2 linked regions of the Amycolatopsis mediterranei genome follow. The protein of the gene in region 2 interacts with the protein of the main gene of each other region in a pairwise test. Links are inferred from orthologs where the notes say so. Each region holds a gene or a part of one and is shown on either strand. Other genes may lie near its edges. The genes, in order: ISP_RS17030 and hemL.

Region 1 (3,099 bases), 3.1 Mb from region 2 along the record:
TTCTTCGCGCCCTTGAACACGACGAACGAGTTGGACTCGCCGAACGCGAGCGGCCGGTCGAGCGCCGGCCCGGTGGCGCCGTTGAACACGTGCGTGTTGGCGTAGACCGGGTTCTTCTTGGTCTTCGAGTCGGCGTAGACGCTGAACTGGTTGAGCGTGAGCCCGAGGATCTGGGCCAGCCAGTTCTCGTTGTTGCTCGAGTCGGTCCAGCTCCCGATCCCGGGCGGCAGCATCGGCCGGTACTTCGAATTCGTGTAGATGTCGCCGATGAACGTGACGGCGGCGACGGTCTCCGGCGAATTGAACATCACCTTCGTGCCGGTGTTGTCCGCGATCGCCCCGCCGTAGGTGTTGATGACGTTCGCGATGAAGCCGTTGGCGTCGCCGGATCGGTTCACCGTAAGGCCCCAGCCGAAGCGCCGCTTCGCCGGGTCGGAGACCGCCAACGCGTTGTCGCGCAGCTCTTCCCACGTGTAGTGGGGCTTGAGCGGGAGCCCCTTCTCTTGATACCAGTCCTTGCGCAGGTACATCCCGGTCGCGATGAAGTGGTACGGGATCGCGAACCAGCGCCCGTCGAACACGCAGTAGTCGTTCGCCTCGGTCGCGGGGTCCCCGTAAAGCGCTTTCATCTCCGTGACCACGTCGGTGACGTCGGTGAGGGCGCCGAGGTTGTGGAGCTGGCCGACGAACCGCCGGTCGCTCAGGAAAGCCAGGTCGCGGTTGGTGCCCGCCTTCACCTCGGCGTCCATCTTCGCGACCATGTCGCCGGCGTCGCCGGACACCAGGTCGTTGCGGATCGTGGTGCCGGTGGCCGAAGCGAACACCTGCAGCGACTTGTCCAGCGCCTTGTTGGCGGCTTCGGAGTACAGCTTCTGCGAGAGCATCCCCACCGACCCGCCGCGCAGCCTGGAAGCTTCATCGAGCAGCGCCTTGGGGACCTGGACGTCGACCTGCGGTGCGGGGGCGGGGCCGCTCCCGCACCCGGCGAGCCCGAGCACCCCCAGCGCGCTCAGCCCGAAGAACGAGCGTCTCGACCAGTCCCTGTTCTCTTCCATGACCACTCCTCTCGCGTCCGATCGGGCGGACGCGTACCGACGGGGCGACGTTGCAACCGGCGGGACAGCGAGGCGAGTGCCGCGCTGCGGGTCTTTCCAAGCTGTGGGTCTTCGAAGCCGTGGGTCGTTCAAAGCTGTGGGTCGTTCACGCGGCGAAGACCGGCTCGCGCGCGGGGTCCCCCAGGGGACCGGTCAGCCCCGGCCGGATCGGCGGGATCGCGGGTGCTGCCATGCCTTTTCCGTCCTGGTCAACGGTTGGCGGATCTCGGTCGTGCCGTGCCTAGCGCCGCCGGGCGGCCCGCTTGCTTCGCTGCTCCTTCTCCGCGAGGAGCGTGGAGTAGTTGTTGCTCAGGTGCTTGCGCATCGCCGCACGGGCGGCGGCCGGATCGCGCGCGACGAGCGCTTCGTAGATCTCCGTGTGCTGGGCGGTGGCGCGGCGCAGCCCGGCCGGCGCCTCGTTGGTGAGACGCCGGCTGGCCGTGCCGAGCCAGCGGGCGGAGTACATGATCCGGTCGAGGATGCGGTTGTCGGCCGCCCGGCAGATCTCCATGTGGAATTCGTGGTCGACCTCGAGGTAGGCCTCGGGGTCCGTTTCGAGCGCCGCCATGCGGCCGATCTCGTCCCCGAGCCGGGCCAGCGTCTCGTCGGTGATGCTGGCCGCGGCCATGGCGGCCAGTTCGGGCTCGAGCAGGACGCGCATCTGGTGCAGTTCCTGCAACAGCTCGTCGACGCTTTCGGTGGGCAGCCACTCGATCAGCAACGGGCTCAGGTAGTCCCACTCCGCGCGGGGCCGCACGACGACGCGGCGGCCCTGCGCGACGTCGACGATGTCGAGCGAGGCGAGGATCTTGAGCGTCTCCCGTGCCACCACCCGGGAGACGCCGAACTCACTCGAGATCTCGAGTTCCGACGGGGCCCGGCCGTCCTCGATTTCGCCGCTGACGATGCGCCGGGTCAGGTGGGCCGCCACCTGCACCGGAAGAGTCCGGACCTTGACAGCGTCCGGAGACTCTTGTCTCCTTGGCATGTCATCAGCTTATAGGACAAGTTGGACCTCGCGACAGTCCCCGTTCATCTGCGTGACCCGGCGGCGGGAGAGCAATGCGGATCGTGAACGTCACGACGGCGGTGGTGGCCTACCACGGTGAAGCCACGCTGGTGCGGATCGACACCGACGAAGGCCTCAGCGGGTTCGGCGAGGCCAACCCCGATGCCGGGGCGGGCGCCGTCGTCGGGATGATCGCCTCCCTGACACCCCTGCTGATCGGCGAGGACCCGCGCAACGTCGAGCGGTGCTGGGAAAAACTGCGCCGCAGCAAGGTTTTCGCGGGCCCCCAGGGCGGGGTGTTCGTGATCGCCCTGTCCGGGATCGAGCTCGCGCTGTGGGACCTCGCGGGCAAGGCCGCCGGGCAGCCGGTCCACCGGCTGCTCGGCGGGAAGTTCCGCGACCGCATCCGCCTCTACGCCGACTGCGGCGACGGCGACGACCCGGCCGGCTCGATCGCCGGGTGCGTCGACCGGGCCCAGCGGATGGTCGCCGAAGGCTTCACCGCCCTCAAGTTCGACATCGACGACCTGCGCCACCCGGCCAAGTTCGACACCTTCAACCACACGGTCAACGCCGCCGAGGTGCGCTCGATGGTCGAGCGCGTGGCGGCGGTCCGGGAAGCGATCGGCCCGGACGTCGACCTGGCCATCGACCTGCACGCCCGCTACGACGTGCCGAGCGCCTGCCGGATCTCGTGGGAGCTCGAGCCGTTCCGCCTGATGTGGCTCGAGGAGCCGCTGCCGGCGGAGAACGTCGACGCGCTGGTGCGGGTGCGCGCCCAGACCCGCACGCCGATCTGCGCCGGAGAAAACCTTTACTTGCGGTGGGGCTTCCGCGAGCTGCTCGAACGCGGCGCCGTGGACGTCATCGAGCCGGACGTGCCCAAGTGCGGCGGCCTCGCCGAGGCCAAGAAGATCGCCAACCTCGCGGAGCTGCACTACATCCCCTTCGCCCCGCACCTGGTGTCGACGCCGCTGGGCACGATGGCCACGTCGC
Region 2 (3,269 bases):
GGCCACCTCGCGCGCCGGGTCGCGGACGTCGATGCCCACCACCTGCACACCCTGCTTCGCCAGGGACTCCATCTCCGGCGCCTCCGTGCGGCACGGGCCGCACCACTGGCCCCACAGGTTCAGCACCACGACCTTGCCCGCGTAGTCCGCCAGCGACAGCTGCTTGCCCTCGTTCATCAGGTCTTCGCCGGCCAGGACCGGGGCCGTCTGGCGCTGGGCGGCGTCGTAGGCGATGTCGACCTTGCCGCCCGGGGAGACGAAGCTGAAGCTGCTGCCCGGCACCACCGCGTCCTTGCCCGCGCTGCACCCGGCGAGCGTCAGCACCGCGAGCACGACCGCCGCGACCAGGCGTTTCATGCCCCGGTCACCTTCGGGTCGGTCGTGCCGGCGGGCTCGCTGTAGACGATCTCGCGTAGCTCGTCGCCGTCGAACACCAGCGAAGTCAGCGACGCCAGCGAGCACTGGCGGCGCCGGGGGTCGTGCCACAGGCGCTTGCCCTCGAGGAACCGCCGCAGCGTCCAGATCGGCAGCTGGTGCGACACGCAGAGAGCCTCGTGCCCGTCCGCCGCCTCGCGGGCCCGGTGGACCGCGCCGAGCATCCGGTGGGCGATCTCGAGGTAGGGCTCGCCCCACGACGGCTTGAACGGGTTCACCAGCTTCGGCCAGTGCTGGGGCTCGCGCAGCGCGCCGTCGCCGACCGCCACGTGCAGGCCCTCGAACTGGTTGCCCGCCTCGATCAGGCCCTCGTCGGTCGCGATGTCCAGCCGGTGGGCGGCGGCGATCGGAGCCGCCGTCTCCTGCGCCCGCTGCAGCGGCGAAGCGACGACGTGCACGAGGTCGTGGCCGGCGACGGCTTCGGCGACCGTCAGCGCCTGCCGCTGCCCGCGCTCCGAGAGCCGGTAGCCCGGCAGCCGGCCGTAGAGGATCTTCTCCGGGTTGTGCACTTCGCCGTGACGCAGCATGTGGACGACGGTGGTCACTGGACGGCCCCCGCCGCCGCGCGCGCCGCCGCGGGCAAGGCCGCTTCGATCACGGAGAACGCTTCGTCGTCCATGGCCGCGTTGACGAACCAGGCTTCGTACGCGCTCGGAGGTGCGTACACGCCTCCGTCGAGCAACGCGTGGAAGAACGGCGGGAAGCGCCACGTCTCGGACGCCTGCGCGCCCGCGTAGTCGCGGACCGGCGTCTCACCGAAGAACACGCTCACCAGGTTGCCCGCGTACTGGACGTTGTGCGCGACCCCCGCTTCACTCAGAGCGGCGTGGAAGAGGTTGCCGAGGCGCTTCGCGTTGGCGTCGAGAGCCGCGTACACGGCGTGGTCGGCCGCGCGCAGCGTCGCGAGGCCCGTGGCCACCGCGACGGGGTTCCCGGACAGCGTCCCGGCCTGGTAGACCGGCCCGCCCGGGGCGAGCTTGGCCATCACGTCGGCGCGGCCGCCGAAGGCCGCCGCCGGCAGCCCGCCGGACATCACCTTGCCGAACGTGTAGAGGTCGCCGGCCACGCCTTCGAGGCCGAACCAGCCCGCGGCCGAGACGCGGAACCCGGTCATCACCTCGTCCATGATCAGCAGCGCGCCGTGCTCGTGGGCCAGGTCGCGCAGCCCTTCGTTGAAGCCGGCGTCCGGCGCGACCGCGCCCATGTTGCCGGCCGCCGCCTCGGTGATCACCGCGGCGATCTCGCCCGGGTTGTCCACAAAGGATTTCCGGACCGCGTCGAGGTCGTTGTAGGGCAGCACCAGCGTGTCCGCGGCCTGCGCTCCGGTGACCCCCGGCGAGGTCGGCAGCCCGAGCGTCGCGACGCCGGAGCCGGCCTGCGCGAGCAGCGCGTCGACGTGGCCGTGGTAACAGCCGGCGAACTTCACGATCTTCGACCGGCCGGTGAATCCCCTGGCCAGCCGGATCGCGCTCATCGTGGCCTCGGTCCCCGAGTTGACCAGGCGGACCCGCTCGACCGGCTCGACCCGGCCGATGATCTCCTCCGCCAGTTCGACCTCGCCGATCGTCGGCGTGCCGAACGAGAGCCCGGACGTCGCCGCCCGGCGCGCCGCCTCGACGACCGCCGGGTGCGCGTGGCCCAGGATCATCGGGCCCCAGGACGACACCAGGTCGACGTAGCGGTTGCCGTCGGCGTCCCACAGGTGCGGGCCCTCGCCGCGGACCATGAACCGCGGGGTGCCGCCGACCGAGTTGAACGCCCGGACCGGCGAGTTCACCCCGCCCGGGATGGCCGCCTTCGCGCGGTCGAACCATGCCTTGGACTGCTCGGTTCCAGTGCTCACCTCCTCAGTCTCCCAAACCCGCTTAAGATGACGGTCAGCCGCCCGGGAGGGGAACAGCCGGTGACCGAACGCGCCCCGCACCGCAACCAGTGGCTCGTGCTGGCCGGGTTCCTGGGCGTCGTCGCCGTGGTGGCCGTGGTCGGCGCCCTGGCCGCGACGTCGGCGAAGGAGGTCTACGCGCGGCTCGATCAGCCGTCGTGGGCGCCGCCCGCGTCCCTGTTCGGTCCGGTGTGGACAGTGCTGTACGTCACCATCGCGGTGGCGGGCTGGCTGTACTGGCGGACGGACGGCGAGACGCGCGGGTTCGCCGCGTACGGCATCGGCCTGCTGTTCAACCTGCTCTGGACCCCGCTGTTCTTCGAGGGCGGCGCGGCCGGGCTCGCCCTGGCCGACATCGTGCTGCTGGACGTCGTCGTGGTCGTGACGATCGTCCTGTTCGGCCGCCGGTCGAAGGCCGCCGCCGCGCTCCTGGTGCCCTACCTCGCCTGGATCCTCTACGCGACGGCGCTCAACACGGCGGTCCTCGTTTTGAACTAGAACCTCAACTAGCGCGCGGCCTGCTGGGTGATGGCCTGCGCGGCCACCGTGCCGTCGTCGCCCGCCTGGCCCTGGACGACGACCGTCGCGCCCGGCTTGAGGTCCGACAGCTTGCCCTGCTGGGTCACCCCGACCGTGGTCGAGTCCGATGTGGACACCTTGACGTCGGCGCCCTGCGCGGTCTTGACGTAGACGGTGGTGCCGTCGACGTGGTCGATCGTGCCCGTGGTGCCGCGGCCGCCGCGGTACCCGCCGCCCTGCTGGCCGGTGCCGCCGGGCTGGCTGGTCCCACTGGGCTGGCCGGTCCCGCCCTGGCCACGGGCCTGGGCGCCGCCGGCGGTGCCGCCCGGGCGCGCGGGCGTGGCGGAGCCGAACGCCGCGTGCGTCCAGGCGCCGCCGCCGAAGGCGATCGCGAACGCGACGAGCCCGGCGAGCACCAGCGTGGTGCGGGAAA

The links.
Region 1: the proteins of hemL (region 2) and ISP_RS17030 interact in binary tests that used the Escherichia coli proteins (3 or more experiments, as listed by UniProt). The link is inferred for Amycolatopsis mediterranei from one-to-one orthologs.

What each region holds. Positions count from the first base shown.
Region 1 is NZ_CP100416.1:3,602,407-3,605,505, reverse strand. What follows is about bases 210-2,994. They hold ISP_RS17030 (FadR/GntR family transcriptional regulator), read right to left. Parts: upstream 2,083-2,994; coding sequence 1,336-2,082; downstream 210-1,335. Other genes in these bases: ISP_RS17025 (mandelate racemase/muconate lactonizing enzyme family protein), read left to right, coding at 2,157-2,994; ISP_RS17035 (ABC transporter substrate-binding protein), read right to left, coding at 210-1,055. Outside these bases: more of ISP_RS17035, read right to left, coding at 1-209; more of ISP_RS17025, read left to right, coding at 2,995-3,099. UniProt on the Escherichia coli protein: Transcriptional activator of the glcDEFGB operon which is associated with glycolate utilization, and encodes malate synthase G and the genes needed for glycolate oxidase activity. Also negatively regulates the transcription of its own gene.
Region 2 is NZ_CP100416.1:480,933-484,201, reverse strand. Bases 128-3,082 are described here. They hold hemL (glutamate-1-semialdehyde 2,1-aminomutase), read right to left. Parts: upstream 2,279-3,082; coding sequence 977-2,278; downstream 128-976. Other genes in these bases: ISP_RS02520 (hypothetical protein), read right to left, coding at 2,824-3,082; ISP_RS02525 (TspO/MBR family protein), read left to right, coding at 2,339-2,815; ISP_RS02535 (histidine phosphatase family protein), read right to left, coding at 354-980; ISP_RS02540 (TlpA family protein disulfide reductase), read right to left, coding at 128-357. In the rest of the region: more of ISP_RS02540, read right to left, coding at 1-127; more of ISP_RS02520, read right to left, coding at 3,083-3,269. UniProt on the Escherichia coli protein: Aminomutase that catalyzes the transfer of the amine group on carbon 2 of glutamate 1-semialdehyde to the adjacent carbon 1 to form 5-aminolevulinate.